3 regions of the Planomonospora corallina genome follow, and region 1 is predicted to be linked to each of the others. Evidence: riboswitches for the same ligand, from Rfam matches in the RefSeq annotation. Region 1 holds a riboswitch; each other region holds the start of a gene.
What was found. A riboswitch is a leader RNA that binds a small molecule or an ion and turns the genes downstream of it on or off. The one in region 1 is predicted to bind S-adenosylmethionine.
Positions count from the first base shown of each region.

Region 2: it holds a riboswitch for S-adenosylmethionine, as region 1 does, so the genes downstream of both, ACFOWE_RS27135 (hypothetical protein) here and ACFOWE_RS03155 (aminotransferase class V-fold PLP-dependent enzyme) in region 1, are expected to answer to the same signal.
Region 3: it holds a riboswitch for S-adenosylmethionine, as region 1 does, so the genes downstream of both, thrC (threonine synthase) here and ACFOWE_RS03155 (aminotransferase class V-fold PLP-dependent enzyme) in region 1, are expected to answer to the same signal.

Region 1 covers NZ_JBHSBM010000009.1:51,345-56,197, forward strand. The annotation lists gene ACFOWE_RS03145 (DUF3180 domain-containing protein) at 1-375, shown strand, start outside; gene ACFOWE_RS03150 (NADH-quinone oxidoreductase subunit D) at 461-1,633, opposite strand; gene ACFOWE_RS03155 (aminotransferase class V-fold PLP-dependent enzyme) at 1,682-3,046, opposite strand; SAM riboswitch class IV at 3,109-3,226, opposite strand; gene ACFOWE_RS03160 (TerC family protein) at 3,375-4,139, shown strand; gene ACFOWE_RS03165 (cytochrome P450) at 4,171-4,853, shown strand, end outside.
Region 2 covers NZ_JBHSBM010000040.1:62,614-67,466, forward strand. The annotation lists gene ACFOWE_RS27115 (PD-(D/E)XK nuclease family protein) at 1-31, opposite strand, end outside; gene ACFOWE_RS27120 (DUF898 family protein) at 287-685, opposite strand; gene ACFOWE_RS27125 (hypothetical protein) at 781-1,614, opposite strand; gene ACFOWE_RS27130 (PASTA domain-containing protein) at 1,867-2,391, opposite strand; SAM riboswitch class IV at 2,587-2,695, shown strand; partial or broken gene ACFOWE_RS27135 (hypothetical protein) at 2,746-3,396, shown strand; gene ACFOWE_RS27140 (hypothetical protein) at 3,366-3,584, opposite strand; gene ACFOWE_RS27145 (hypothetical protein) at 3,867-4,151, shown strand; gene ACFOWE_RS27150 (HNH endonuclease) at 4,378-4,853, shown strand, end outside.
Region 3 covers NZ_JBHSBM010000019.1:29,845-34,697, forward strand. The annotation lists gene ACFOWE_RS18530 (MoaD/ThiS family protein) at 113-388, opposite strand; gene thrC (threonine synthase) at 412-1,677, opposite strand; SAM riboswitch class I at 1,692-1,832, opposite strand; gene ACFOWE_RS18540 (RNA polymerase sigma factor) at 1,977-2,534, opposite strand; gene ACFOWE_RS18545 (alpha,alpha-trehalose-phosphate synthase (UDP-forming)) at 2,694-4,139, shown strand; gene ACFOWE_RS18550 (MFS transporter) at 4,195-4,853, shown strand, end outside.

The DNA of each region.
Region 1 (4,853 bases):
ATCCCGGCCGTGCCGTGGACGGCGATCCCGACGGTCCTGCTGCTCGCGCTCGGCGAGGCCCACACCGGCTGGATGACCCGGGCGCGGATCCGGCGCAGGCCGGGCACCAAGCCGGTCGAGCCGCTGGTGGTGGCCCGCCTGGTCGCCCTCGCCAAGGCCTCGGCGTACGGCGGGGCCGTCTTCGCGGGGGTCTTCGCCGGGTTCGCGTTCTACGCGGCCGACATGCTGGCGCAGGACACGCCCCGCCGTGACTTCTTCATCGCGGGCGGCTCCTTCCTCGGCTGCGTGGTGCTGGTGTGCGCCGCGCTCTACCTGGAGCACTGCTGCCGGGTGCCCGAGGAGCCCGACGCCGCCCCCGACCGCCGGGAGCGCTAGCCCGCGGAGGCGCGGCGCGGCACGGGGGACGCCGGAGCGGCGGCGGGGAGACCGCCCGGCCGCCGGTCGGCCGTCACCCGGCTGTTCACTTGTCGATGTCCCCGACCACGAAGAACATCGAGCCGAGGATCGCGACCATGTCGGCGACCAGGTGGCCGGGGAGCATCTCGCGCAGCACCTGGACGTTGTTGAAGGAGGCCGAGCGGAGCTTCATCCGCCACGGGGTCTTCTCGCCGCGTGAGACCAGGTAGTAACCGTTGACGCCCAGGGGGTTCTCCGTCCAGGCGTAGGTGTGGCCCTCGGGGACCTTGAGCACCTTGGGCAGGCGCTGGTTGACCGGTCCCGGAGGCAGCTCGCGGAGCCGTTCCAGGCAGGCGTCGGCCAGGTCGAGGGAGACCTTGACCTGCTCCAGCAGCACCTCGAACCGGGCGTGGCAGTCACCGGCCGTGCGGGTGACGACCCTCACCGGCAGCTCGCCGTAGGCCAGGTAGGGGTCGTCGCGGCGCAGGTCCATGTCCACGCCGGAGGCGCGGGCGATCGGGCCGCTCACGCCGTACTGCATGATCTGCTCGCGGGTGAGCACGCCGACGCCGCGCGTGCGGGCCGTGAAGATCTCGTTGCCGATGAGCAGGCCCTCGATGTCGGGCAGCCGGCGGCGCACCTCCGCGACGGCCTGCCCGGCCCGGCCGAGCCAGCCCTCGGGCAGCTCCTCCTTCAGGCCGCCGACCCGGTTGAACATGTAGTGCATGCGCCCGCCGGAGATCTCCTCCATGACGGCCTGGAGCGTCTCGCGCTCCCGGAACGCGTAGAAGACCGGGGTCATCGCGCCCAGCTCCAGCGGGTAGGAGCCGAGGAACATCAGGTGGTTGAGGACCCGGTTGAGCTCGGCCAGGAGCGTCCGGGCCCAGACGGCCCGGACCGGGACCTCCATGCCGAGCATGCGCTCGACGGCCAGGACCACGCCCAGCTCGTTGGCGAACGCCGACAGCCAGTCGTGCCGGTTGGCCAGCACGATGATCTGCCGGTAGTCCCGGACCTCGAACAGTTTCTCCGCGCCCCGGTGCATGTAGCCCACGATCGGCTCGGCCGCGCTGATCCGCTCGCCGTCCAGCGTCAGCCGCAGCCGCAGCACGCCGTGCGTGGACGGGTGCTGCGGGCCGATGTTGAGGACCATGTCCTCGGTCGCGAGCTCCTTGCCGCCGGCGCCGCCGCCGACGAGTGAGGCTCCGGCACCGATTCCCACGACCCGTTCCGTCATGGGGCCATCATCCCCCAGCGGGGGCCCGCCGGGTCCACCCGGCGGGGGTCACTTCGGCGCCGCGGCGCCGCGACGGGAGACGATCTCCTCCAGGGCGCGGACGAGACGGTCGACGTGCTCGTCGGTGGTGCCGATGCCGATCGAGGCGCGGAGCGCGGAGACCGTCGTGTCCTCGCAGCCGCCGTCCTTCACCCCGCCCAGCAGGTGCCGGACGAACGGGTGGGCGCAGAACTTCCCGTCGCGCACGCCGATGCCGTACTCGTCGGAGAGGGCCTCGGCGACCTCGCGGGCGGTCAGGCCCTCCACCACGAAGGAGACGATGCCGACGCGCGGGTGGTCGGGGCCCCACAGGGAGAGCTCGTGCACGCCCTCGACCGCGGCCAGGCCCGCGCGGAGCCTGCCGAGCAGGCGCTCCTCCTCGCGGACCAGCGCCGTCCAGCCGGTGGCGCTCAGCGCGTCGCAGGCGGCGGCCAGGGCGACGGCGCCCAGCACGTTGGGAGTGCCCGCCTCGTGCCGGGCCTCGGGGTCGTCGTGCCACTCGACGCCCCCGACGCCCCCGCCGTCGCCGCCGTCCCCGACGCCTCCGCCGCCCACGGAGCGCACCGCCCCGCCGCCCTTGAGGTACGGCTCGGCCTCCGCGAGCCAGTCGGGGCGGCCGACGAGCGCGCCCGTGCCGAAGGGTGCGTAGAGCTTGTGCCCGGAGAAGACCACGTAGTCCAGGTCGAGCGCGGTCAGGTTGAGGCGGCGGTGCGGGACGAGCTGGGCCGCGTCGACGAGGATGCGGGCGCCGTGCCGGTGGGCGACGTGCGCCAGGGCGGCGATCGGCCACAGCTCGCCGGTGACGTTGGAGGCGGCGGTCACCACGAGCAGCTTCGGGCCCTCGATGCCTGTGAGGGCCTCGTCGACCGCGCGGACGGCCTCGCCGGGGAAGGCGGGCGGCGCCAGCCGTACGGCGCCGGCCCAGGGCAGCAGCGAGGCGTGGTGCTCGGAGTCGAAGACCACGACGGTGGTGCCCTCCGGCAGGGCGCGGGCCAGCAGGTTGACGGCGTCTGTGGTGTTGCGGGTGAAGACCACCGCGTCGCCGGGGCGGGCGCCGACGAAGGCGCGGACCGTGTGCCGGGCCTGCTCGTAGCGGGCCGTGGTGAGTTGCGAGGCGTAGCCGGCGCCCCGGTGGACGCTGGAGTAGGCCGGGAGCGCGGCGGCGACGGCGGCGCTCACCGGCTCGAGACAGGGGGCGCTGGCGGCGTAGTCGAGGTTGGCGTAGGGGACGAGCCTGCCGCCCCGGACGGGGACGGCGAGGTCGGCGCCGAGCACGGGAGGGATGGGCCGGTCGCCGGCGGCCCGCCGGACGGGCTCCGGAGCGGCGGCGGGGGCGGCGGGGGCGTCGGTGGTGAAGATGCCGAGCAGGGACACGCCAGGACTCCTTCGAGGTCATCGGACCCCAAGCCCCTGCGAGGCGTGGCGATGGTGCGTGGAGCCCGCGCTTGACCGGCGCCACTCCGGCGCCGGACCAGGTCCTCACCCGGGGCACCCCGCCGCGGACGCGAGGGTTGCCGGCCAGCGAGCCGGGGCTTGTCACTGGCACTCATGACCTACCGCGAACTATAACCATCCCGGCCCGCCGGTCCGCAAGTCGGACACGGAATGGTGTCGGCCGCCTCGGGCAGGAACCTCCGGAGCCCGCCGATCGTCTATGCGGCGTGACCGGCTGGAACACCACGACCCCTCGGAGGAGACGGCGATGGACTGGGTGGCAGACCCGCAGATCTGGATAGGGTTCCTCACCCTCGTCGGCCTGGAGATCGTCCTCGGCATCGACAACGTCATCTTCATCTCGATCCTGGCGGGCAAGCTCCCGCCGGAGCAGCGTGACAAGGCGCGCAAGCTGGGGCTGCTCGCCGCGCTGCTCAGCCGCCTGGCGCTGCTGCTGGCCCTCTCCTGGGTCATACGGCTCACCGCCCCGCTCTTCGAGGTCCTCGGGCAGGAGATCTCGGGCCGCGACCTGATCCTGATCCTGGGCGGCCTGTTCCTGATAGGGAAGAGCGTCTTCGAGATCCACGACAACCTGGAGGGCAAGTCCGGCCACGCCGGAGGGAAGGTCGCCTCCTCCTTCGCCGCGGTGATCGTGCAGATCATGATCCTGGACATCGTCTTCTCGCTCGACTCGGTGATCACCGCGGTCGGCATGGTGGACGAGATCGGCGTCATGGTCGCGGCCGTCGTCGTCTCGGTCCTGGTGATGCTGTTCGCCTCCGGGCCGATCAGCCGCTTCGTGGACCGGCACCCGAGCATCAAGATGCTCGCCCTGTCCTTCCTGATCCTGATCGGCGTCGTGCTCCTGGCCGAGGGCTTCGAGCAGCACATCCCCAAGGGCTACATCTACTTCGCGATGGCCTTCTCGCTGCTGGTGGAGATGCTCAACATCCGCATGCGGAGCAAGCCGGGCGCCGAGGAGCCGGTGGAGCTGCACCACCGCTACGAGGAGGAGAAGCCCGCCGAGGGGTAGACGGGGCGCGTTCCCGGATTACGATGCGAATGTGAAGTTTGATCCTTGGAGTCCGGAATTCGTCGCCCATCCCTATGACGTCTACGCCGAGCTGCGCCGCGAGCGGCCGGTCGGCTTCTTCGAGCCGACCGGCCAGTGGCTGATCGCCCGGCACGCCGACGTCAACGCGCTGCTGCGCGACCGCAGGCTCGGCCGGTCGTACCTGCACACGGCCACCCACGCGGAGTTCGGCCGGCCCGACGACCCGGAGTTCCAGGAGCCGTTCTGGCGGGTGGTCCGCGCCGGGATGCTCGACGTGGAGCCGCCGGTCCACACCCGCCTGAGGAGGCTGGTCTCCAAGGCGTTCACCCCCCGCATGGTCGAGGCGCTCCGGCCCAAGGTCGCCGAGCTCGCCGGCGGGCTCGTGGACCGCTTCGCCGAGCGCGGCGGAGGCGATCTCATCGCCGAGGTGGCCGAGCCGCTCCCGGTGACCGTGATCGCCGAGATGCTCGGCGTGCCCGAGGCCGACCGGCACCTGCTGCGCCCCTGGTCCGCCGACATCTGCGGGATGTACGAGCTCAACCCCTCGGTCGAGGCCCAGCACACCGCCGTGCGCGCGGCGGAGGAGTTCTCCGCCTACCTCGTCGACCTGGCCCGCCACCGCAGGGAGAACCCCGGCGACGACCTGATCAGCGCCCTCGCCCAGGTCGCCGACGAAGGCGACAGGCTCACCGA
Region 2 (4,853 bases), on a different contig from region 1:
CGTTGCCGGTGAGTTCGGTCTGGAGGGACATGAGGGGTCTCCCGGGGGTCAGGTCAAGCAAGATCTACCGCACTTCCCGGTCCGGTGGCGGGTTTTCCCGGCGAGCGGTGCGGGGGAGAGGCTGATGGGTGCGGGGGGAGGGATGGTCGGATGCGAGGGGGGACGGACGGATGTGGGGGAGGGACGGACGCCCTGCGACGTCAGGCGGTCATCCGGACGGCCGGGGGCCTCGTGCGGTGTGACGTGAGAGGTGACGGCCGCTCGGTGCCGGACGGCCCACCGGGCGTCACCCCCCGACGGCGCCGCCGCGCTCGTGGTACCCGGACGCTCCCGGTACGGCCGGTGCTTCCATGGCCCACGGCTGCCATGTCGGATCGAAATCTGTGTGCTCCCACTTCCACTGCGCGATCCGCGGACCGACCCAGAACAGGTAGATCCCCAGGGTGACGGCCGAGAGCAGGAACCACTTGATCCAGTAGCCGAACAGGCCGACCGCGGATCCGGTGAACGTCAGCCGCCGGCCGTCGATGTAGGAGTGCCTGGCCCGCCACCGCTCTCGCAGCACCAGCGCGAACGGGTAGCAGATGCCCAGGGTGACCGCCGTCACCAGGAAGGCGAGGACGCCGGTGCCGAAGTAGGTCGCGGCGCCTCCGTCGAAGTGGAAGCGGCCGGAGTTGCGTGCCATGGGGTGTTCTCCTTGGTGGGAATGGCCTGATGGTCGTGGTCTTGCCGTCCGGCGGGGTGGCCGCCGTACGGGGAAGGCGCGGATGCCTGGCCTGCTCAGTCGCTGCTGCCGTACACCTTGACCTTCTCGACGCTGAAGGTGGGGACGGTGTTCGAGCCGCCGATCGAGGTCTCATAGGTGAGGCTGCCGGTGCAGGTGAGCCAGAGCTGGACCATGTCGTCGGTGACGATGTCCTCCAGCATCTCCTCGGTGCCGACGATGTGCGCCCGGTCGTCCATCTCGTACGACTGGTCGCCGGACTTCTTCGCGTGGTGCAGGTTCGCGTGGAAGGCGTCGGTGCCGGTACTGGAGTCGAACTGCACCACGTTGCCGTAGAGCAGGTACTTGCGGCCGACGTAGTCGTCGGGGTTCTTGATCAGCTTCTTGAACTCCCGCGCGATCAGCGTCTCGTAGTCGCCGCTCCTGAACGGCGCGGCGGTCGGTGAGGAGGTCTCCGGCTCCGACTCCGGGGATGGGGACGGGGACGGGGACGGGAGGCCGACCGCGGGGTCGTCGTCGTCATCGTCGTAGGTGGAGACCACGCCGTCGCCGTCGTTGTCGGCGGGGGAGGGGCGGGCCGTCACCGTGGCGGTGGCCGTGACGGTGACCGTCGCGGCCGGTCGCGCCGCGCTCGCGAGTTCGCTCCCGGCCGCGTTTCCGCAGGCCGTGAGTGTCGCCGCGCAGAGGCAGGCGGCGGCGAGAAGCGCGGCCCGCCGGAGGGCGGTGTTCCGGCCGATGGCCGTCCTGACGGCGGTGTTCCGGCCGGGGAGCTTCTGGAGGGCGGCCTTCCGGAGGGCGGGCTTCTGGAAGGCGGCATTCCGGATGCCCGCCTCAGGAGCGCAGGCCTGCTGAACGCCGGTCTTCGGGGTCTCGGTCCGCTGGATGCGCATGGGACACATCCCTTCGTGCTGGTCCCCATGCCGGGCATGGAGGGGGTGGATACGTGGCCGCCGTCCCGGCGGCGGGACGCGCGTGCGGGCGGCTCGGCCCTGTCCGGGGCCGCTCGGCGCGTGCCCCTGCCGTCTCCCGGCGGTCGCGGCTCCGAGCCGGAGCGCTCCGCCGTACCGGACGGCGGGCGGGGGCGGACGGGCGGGAGGGCGGCGGGCGGGCGCCGCCTGGGGAGGGCCGGTTCTCGGTGCGGGTCAGTTCTTGGTGCAGGTCAGGACGATGGTCGTGCCCACCTTGACCTTGGTGCCGGCGCGGTGGGACTGCTTGGTGACCGTCCAGTTCTCCGGGAGGATCACGAAGGTGTCGTACTCGTCCTGGGAGCCGAGCTTGATCTCCTCGTACTCGTCCCAGCCGTGGTCGACGAGCCACTCCTGCGCGACGGCCGCGTTCTGACCGGTGAAGTCCGGCAGCTTCACCTGCGCGGGCTCGTCCACCTGCGGCTCCGGCAGCCCGGCGTTCTCCTCGGTGGACTCCTCGACGGCGGGCTTGGCAGCGGGCTTGGCGGCGGCGGGCTCCCCGGCCGGAGCCTTGGCCTGGGCGGTCTCGGTGACGGTCGGCGCGGGCGCGGCTTCGGCGGCCGTGCCGTCCGGTCCGGCGATCGCGACACCGCCGAGGCATCCGGCGCCGAGCGCCACGACCGCGATCAGGCAGGCGGCCAGCCCGGACACGCCCCGGCCCGGCTGCTTCGGCGGATACGGCTGGTGGTGGGGCTGCGTCATGGCGCTCTCCCTGGGTAGGGGAACCGGGATCGGCTCTTTGTGGACACCAGTAAATCACTTGTGAACTGTAAACACAACTAGGAGCTGTGAACATCGGGGATCTTGCGCCTGGCTGGTGTTACGCATTTCCTTATGGATGGATCTGCTTGGAGTGCACGATTGACGACCGGCTGGGCGGGCGTTATGGTCCCGGCAGGTCATGAGCTCCAGCGCCAAGCCCCGGTTCGCTGGACGGCACCCCGCTCGCCGCGGGTGCCCCGGGTGACGACCTGCTCCGCGCGAGGTGCGCGGAGAACGGCGGATCACCGGAGCCCTCGGCCACCGGGGTCCGGACCAGGACCCTGGAGGCGCACCATGCCCGTCCCCGGCCACCTACCGCTCCGCCACCGGCGCTGCCCGAGCTGCGACGTCGACTTCGGCGCCATCGCCGACGTCCGCGACCTCGTCCTCCACGAGGGCGCCGGCTTCTGGTACGGCGAGTGCCTCATCTGCGGCTGCCGCTGGCAGGTGCACCCGCCGGGCAGCCCCGAGCACGGGCTCGCCCAGGCCGTGGTGGCCGACCGTCCGGCGGAGCACCTGGCGCCCGAGCAGGCCTGGCGGCGCGGGGCGATCCGCATCACCGGCCCCGACGGCACGCTCTGGGACGTCCGTCGGACCTCAGACGCCCGGCCGGGAGCCGACGCGGAGGACCGGGAGGGCGCCGATGCGGAGGTCCGGGAGGAAAGCGAGCCCGGTGGCCGGGTGGGCGCCGAGCCCGATGGCCGGGCGGAATCCGGGCCCGAGGCCCACCCCTTCACCGGGATCGTGTATGTGCTCACCGCATGGAACCCGCACGGGGCCACCCTGCCCCTCAAGCCCAACGTGGAGGCGCACCGGCGGCTGCTGGCCGAGATCCACGGGAACCGCGTCCCCGCGGGCCGGCTGCCCGCCGTACTGGAGGCGTCCTGCTACGACCCGGACGGCTACCACTCCTCCTACGGCTGGGCCGAGCAGGCCGTCGCGTTCGCCGACGCCGACGAGGAGGCGGTGCTGGAGCTGGCCCGCGACTTCGGGCAGCCCGCCGTACTGCGCTGGACCGCCGACCGGCTCACCGCCGTTGCTACTCGCGACGGGAAGCCGCTGGGCCCGCCCTGCCCCACGGTGGCGACCCGGCTGCCGGTGAGACCATGCCCCATGACCGGTGAGACGCGCACCAAGGTGTACTGCGGCTCCGGCGCCCCGGATATCGCAGCCGGAGCCTCACCGCCTTGCGGTATCCGTGCCCACAGGACGACACGAGAGCGTTGTCCAGAAGCGGTCGCCGCTGTCTGCCGCCCAGACTGTCGCATCGGACGGTCGTCAACCGGTCGTCTTCGCGGATCGGGCGGACGAGGGAGCCATGATCTCCGACAATGGGGCAGCGACCAGAAGGGTGATCGATCGGTTCCTGGCGAGGACCGGGGATCGAGGAGGAGGCCGACCGCGTGGAGGAGAACATGGGGACCGCCGCTTGGCCCGTCTACAGCCCCTTTGCCCGCGAGCACTACGGCCATGGTCTGGAAGCGGGCAGGGCCGAGGGCAGGCTCGAAGGCATGGTGGAAGAAGCGGCCCGGGTGGTCCTGCTGGTGCTGGCCGCCCGTGGTCTGGAGGTGCCGGACGACACCCGTGCCCGGATCACCGCCTGCACCGACCTCGCCCTGCTGGAGGTCTGGGTGATCCGCGCGGCGACCGTCCAGAGCGTGCACGATTTGTTCGGTGAGGCAGGCGGAGAGGACCGCTGACGGATCCTCGTACGGTGTGCGTCGTTCCCGGGAGTGCTGATGGGTTCTCCGGGCCTGCTCGTTCTCCAGGAGATCGGCCGGGTAAGGGGGGCGGACATCGGCTGTGAACTTCAGGGTCATCTGGCGCAGACGATCTTCAGGAGTGCACAATCTCCGGTGTGAAGGCGTATGTCGGGGTGACGGACACCGAGTGGTACCGCTTCCTGGCGGCCCGGCCCGGCCCGGGGTGAGTGAGGTCAACTTCTGGCGTCCGTCCGGGGCGCGGGAGTTCAAGGTCCTCGACCACGGCGAGCCGTTCTTCTTCAAGAGCCACCATCCGCACAACCGCGTGGTCGGCGGCGGCTTCTACAGCGGCTTCGCCCGGCTGCGGCTCTCGGAGGCGTGGGAGTTCTTCGGTGAGGGCAACGGCGCCGCGAGCCTGGGCGAGCTGCGCCGACGCGTCGGCCGCTACCGCAGCGAGCCGATGCGGCCCGGCGACGACCCGGTGATCGGCTGCGTCATCGTCCGAGACGTCTGCTTCTTCCCCGAGGAGACGCCCGCCGGGCCGCCGCCGGACTTCGCCCCCAACATCGTCCAGAGCAAGGGCTACGACCTGGCGGTCCATCCCGAGGTGACCTACTTCCACGGCCTCCTCGCCCGCATGGGCGTCGGAGTGGAGGTCGACCTGTCGGAGCCGTGGCACCACGACGGCCCGGTCTACGG
Region 3 (4,853 bases), on a different contig from region 1:
CCAGATATGAACCCTCGTCACAAAACACGACACCCGCACGCGGCCGAGGCCGGTGCGGGTGTCGTGACGGCGCCCCGTCGAGCGGCGGACGCCCGGAGGCGCGGGGTGCGGGTCAGCCTCCGGCGACCGCCGGAATGATGGAGACCTGAACGCCGGGCGGCGTGGCGGTGTCGAGGTTGTCCGCGAAACGGACGTCCTCTTCTCCCACATAGACGTTGACAAAACGCCGGATCTTGCCCGTTTCATCGAGAATCCGGGCACCGATGCCGGGATAGTCGGCGTCGAGCTTCTCCAGGACCTCCCGGAGGGTCGCCCCTTCCCCGCTCACCTCCGCGGCACCATTGGTGTAAGTCCGAAGAATCGTCGGAATCCGCACGGAAACGCTCATGGTCGAGTACCTTTCAGGAGTTCTCAGGCGAGGGCGGTACGGAATGCGTCGAGAGAAGGCCGGATCACGGCGGTGGGACGCGCGTGCCCGGAAACCGCGTCGAGGGTCTTGAGCCCCTCACCGGTGTTCAGCACGACCGTCTCGCCGTCCGGGTCGAGCCGGCCCTCGGCGACCAGCTTGCGCAGCACGCCGACGGTGACACCGCCCGCCGTCTCGGCGAAGATGCCCTCGGTCCGGGCCAGCAGCCGGATCGCGTCGACGATCTCCGCGTCCGTGACGTCCTCCACCGCGCCGCCGGTGCGCCGGGCGATGTCCAGCACGTACGGCCCGTCGGCCGGGTTGCCGATCGCCAGCGACTTGGCGATCGTGTCGGGCTTGACCGGGCGGATCACGTCGTGACCGGCCTTGTAGGCCGCGGAGACCGGCGAGCAGCCCTCGGCCTGGGCGGCGAAGATCTTGTACGGCTTGTCCTCGACGAGGCCGAGGGCGATCAGCTCCTTGAAGCCCTTGTCGATCTTCGTGAGCTGGGAGCCGGAGGCCACCGGGACGACGATCTGGTCGGGGAGCCGCCAGCCGAGCTGCTCGGCGATCTCGTAGGCGAGCGTCTTGGAGCCCTCCGCGTAGTAGGGGCGGAGGTTGACGTTGACGAAGCCCCACCGGTCGCCCAGCTCGTCGCCGATGAGCTCGGAGCAGAAGCGGTTCACGTCGTCGTAGGTGCCGTCGATGGCCACGAGGCGCCCGCCGTACACCGAGGCCATGACGATCTTGGCCTCCTCCAGGTCGGCGGGGATGAAGACGCAGGCGTCGAGGCCGGCGCGGGCCGCGGCGGCGGTGACCGCGCCGGCGAGATTGCCGGTGGAGGAGCAGGACAGGGTGTGGAAGCCGAAGTTGCGGGCCGCCTCGACGGCGATGGCCACCACCCGGTCCTTGAAGGAGTGCGTGGGGTTGCCGGAGTCGTCCTTCACGTGGAGTGCGCGGACACCCAGCTCGCGGGCGAGGTTGTCGGCCTTGACCAGCTTGGTCCAGCCGGGGGCCATGTTCCGCTTGGAGGCGACGTCCGCCGGGACCGGGAGCAGCGAGCGGTAGCGCCAGATGTTGCTCGGCCCGGCGGCGATCTCCTCGCGGGTCACCCGGGGCAGCTCGTAGGCGATCTCGAGCGGGCCGAAACACTCGGTACAGGCGAAGTCCGGGCCGAGGTCGTAACGGGCGCCGCACTCGCGACAGGACAGGGCCACGGCGGGGCCGAAGTCGAGCGAAGCGGCGGTGGTTTCAGCGGTTGCAAGCGCCATGAAGCGAGGCCTTTCCCTCATCTTCGTCTGCGACCACCTTGGTCACAGACCGGAATTGGCACCTGTCCCGGCCGACCTCGTCAGATCACGAGTCTTGAACCGGGAGGGTTGCCGGGGCTTCGCAGGGCCGGTCCCTCCACCCCTCTGGATGAGCACGTATTCAGTTGTCGAACCCGTTGAGCAGGTTGAAAGCACTCTACCCCGGCTTTTCGCCGCTCCGACCAACCGTCTCACTTCGCGAGACGGATCGTGTTACCTGACGGACGCGAACCGGGCCGCGCCGCAGGGCCGCGAGGGCGTCAGGACCCGTAGGCCTCGCCCAGCGCCCCCTGGACGTACTTGCGCGCCTGGTGGATGCGGGACTTGGCGGTGCCCAGCGGGATGCCGAGCTGCTCGGCCACCTCGTTGTAGTCGAGCTGGCAGATGTCGCGCAGCACCAGCGCCTGGGCCAGGTCGGGCTTGGACGCCTCCAGCGCCTCCATCACGTCGAGCAGGTCCAGCCGGGAGCCCGCGATCACGCTCACCCGGGCGACGTCGGGCTTCTGCAGCGGCAGCTCCTCGGAGCTCTGCTCGGCCGCGCGCCGCTTCAGCGAGCGGTAGGTGGTCCGCGCGCAGTTGGCCGTCACGATGTGCAGCCACGTGCTGAACCGGGCCCGGCCCTCGAAGCGGCCGATGTTGCGGGCCACCGCCAGCAGGGTGTCCTGGCACGCCTCCTCGGCGTCCTGCCGGTAGGGGAGGATCCGGTTGCAGTGCCGCAGCACGTCGGGCTCGATGCGCCGCAGCAGCTCGCCCAGAGCCCGATGGTCGCCCTGGGCCGCCGCCCGGGCCAGTCCCTCGGTCGTCTCGTCCAGCGCCATCACGAGCCCCAATCAGCGGTCACCGTCGCCGGACATCCTATGGTCGACGGAAATGTTTGGTTAACCTCTGAGGCAAGCATCCCCCAAGGCGGGCCGATCCCCCGGCGTCCGCAGTAGGCGTAGAAGCTGAAGGGGCCTGTCTCCCTAGTCGAGGAAAGCATGAACACGATCCTGGTGGCGTCCAATCGTGGCCCCGTCTCGTTCACCGTCTCGGAGGACGGCTCGCTCTCCATGCGCCGGGGCGGCGGCGGGCTGGTGTCCGGCCTGTCGGAGGTGGCCAAGGAGCTGGACCTGCTCTGGGTCTGCGCCGCGCTCTCCGACGGCGACCGCGCCGCCGTACGGCAGGCGCCCGGTGGCCGCCTCGACCGGGCGGGATACGACACCGGCGCGCTGCGCATGCTCGACATCCCCCCGGCGACCTTCCACCGCGCCTACAACGCGGTGGCCAACTCCACGCTCTGGTTCGTCCACCACCTGCTCTACGACACCGCCAACACCCCGCACTTCGACGCCCGCTTCCGCCGCGAGTGGGAGTCCTACCAGTCCTACAACGCCGCGTTCGCGGTGGCGCTGGCCGAGGAGGCCGCGCACGGCGCGCAGGTGCTGGTGCAGGACTACCACCTCAGCCTGACCCCGGCCATGCTCCGCATCGAGCGGCCCGACGTGAGCATCGCGCACTTCTCGCACACCCCGTGGGCCCCGCCGGAGTACTTCTCCCTGCTCCCGGACGACGTCGCGACCGAGCTGCTGGAGGGCATCCTGGGGGCCGACCACGCGGGCTTCCTCACCGTGCGGTGGGCCGAGGCGTTCATGGACTGCTGCGAGGCGATCCTCGGCGCGGAGGTGGACCGCGACGGCCACACCGTCTCCCACGGCGGCCGGACCACCCGGATCGGCGTGCACCCGCTGGGGGTGGACGGCGAGGCGCTCTGGGCCAGGGCGAGCGAGCCCGACGTCGAATCGCACCTGGCCGCCCTGCGCGACCAGGTCGGCGACCGCAGACTGATCGTGCGGATCGACCGGACCGAGCTGTCGAAGAACATCGTCCGCGGGCTGACCGCCTACCGGGAGTTCCTGGCCGCCCATCCGGAGTGGCACGGCCGGGTCGTGCACCTGGCCTTCGCCTACCCGTCCCGGCACGACCTGCCCGAGTACCGGGAGTACACCGCGGCGGTGCAGCGCTGCGCCAAGGAGATCGAGGACGAGTACGCCACCGAGGACTGGGACCCGCTCATCCTCAACGTCAACGACGACTACCCGCGCTCCCTGGCGGCCTACCGGATGGCCGACGTGCTGCTGGTCAACCCCATCCGCGACGGCATGAACCTCGTGGCCAAGGAGGGCCCGATCCTGGCCCCGCGCAGCGTGCTCGTGCTCTCCCGGGAGGCGGGCGCCGCCGCCGAGCTGGGCGAGGACGCCCTGCTGGTCAACCCCTACGACGTCACGGCCACGGCCGGCGCCCTGCACGAGGGGCTGGTCATGGCCGAGGAGGAGCGGTGCCGGCGGGGCGCCCGGCTGGCCGCCGCGGCCGCCGCGCTCCCCCCGCACCTGTGGTTCGCCGAGCAGCTCGCGGCCCTCGGCTGGTCACCCGGTCAGGCGAGATAGCCCGGTGAGATAGTTTCAGTGGACATTTCGGATTTCGTCCACTCGGGGGTAGCAGGTGTCCACGGTCGCGCCCGTCCGACTGACCCGTGATCGCGCCACCTGGCTCATCTACCTCCAGCTCGGCGCCTTCGCCACCTATCTGTACGGCCTCAGCGCGGCCCTGCCTCTGCTCCGCCTCGACCTGGGGATCTCCCAGGCGGTCGCCGGGCTGCACGGCACCGCGATGGCGGCCGGCGCCGTCCTCACCGGGCTCGCGCTGCCCTCGCTGACCCGCAGGATCGGCCGCCGGGCCGTCACCTGGACCGGCCTGGCGGGCATGAACGCGGGCGTGCTGCTGGTGCTGCTCGGCAGCGTCCTCTCCGCCCTCCCGGTCACGCTGCTCGGGTACGCCGTCGCCAGCGGGATGGCCTCGATCACCCTCTACACGGGCATGGCCGTGCTCAGCGACCACCACGGCCCGGCGGGACCGGCCGCGATCAGCGAGGCCAACGCGCTCGGCGTGGCCGTCGGCATCGCCGCGCCGTTCGTGGTCAGCGCCGCCGCGCAGAGCGTGTTCGGCTGGCGGGCGGCGCTGCTGCTCACCCCGGCCGTGACCGCCCTGCTGGCGTTGGCCATGGGGCGCGTCTGGGTCGCCGAGGGCGACCGAGGGCCGGCGGACCGCTCGGCCGCCGAGGCGTCCGGCCGGTTCGGCGGGCGGTTCCACCTCGCCACCGG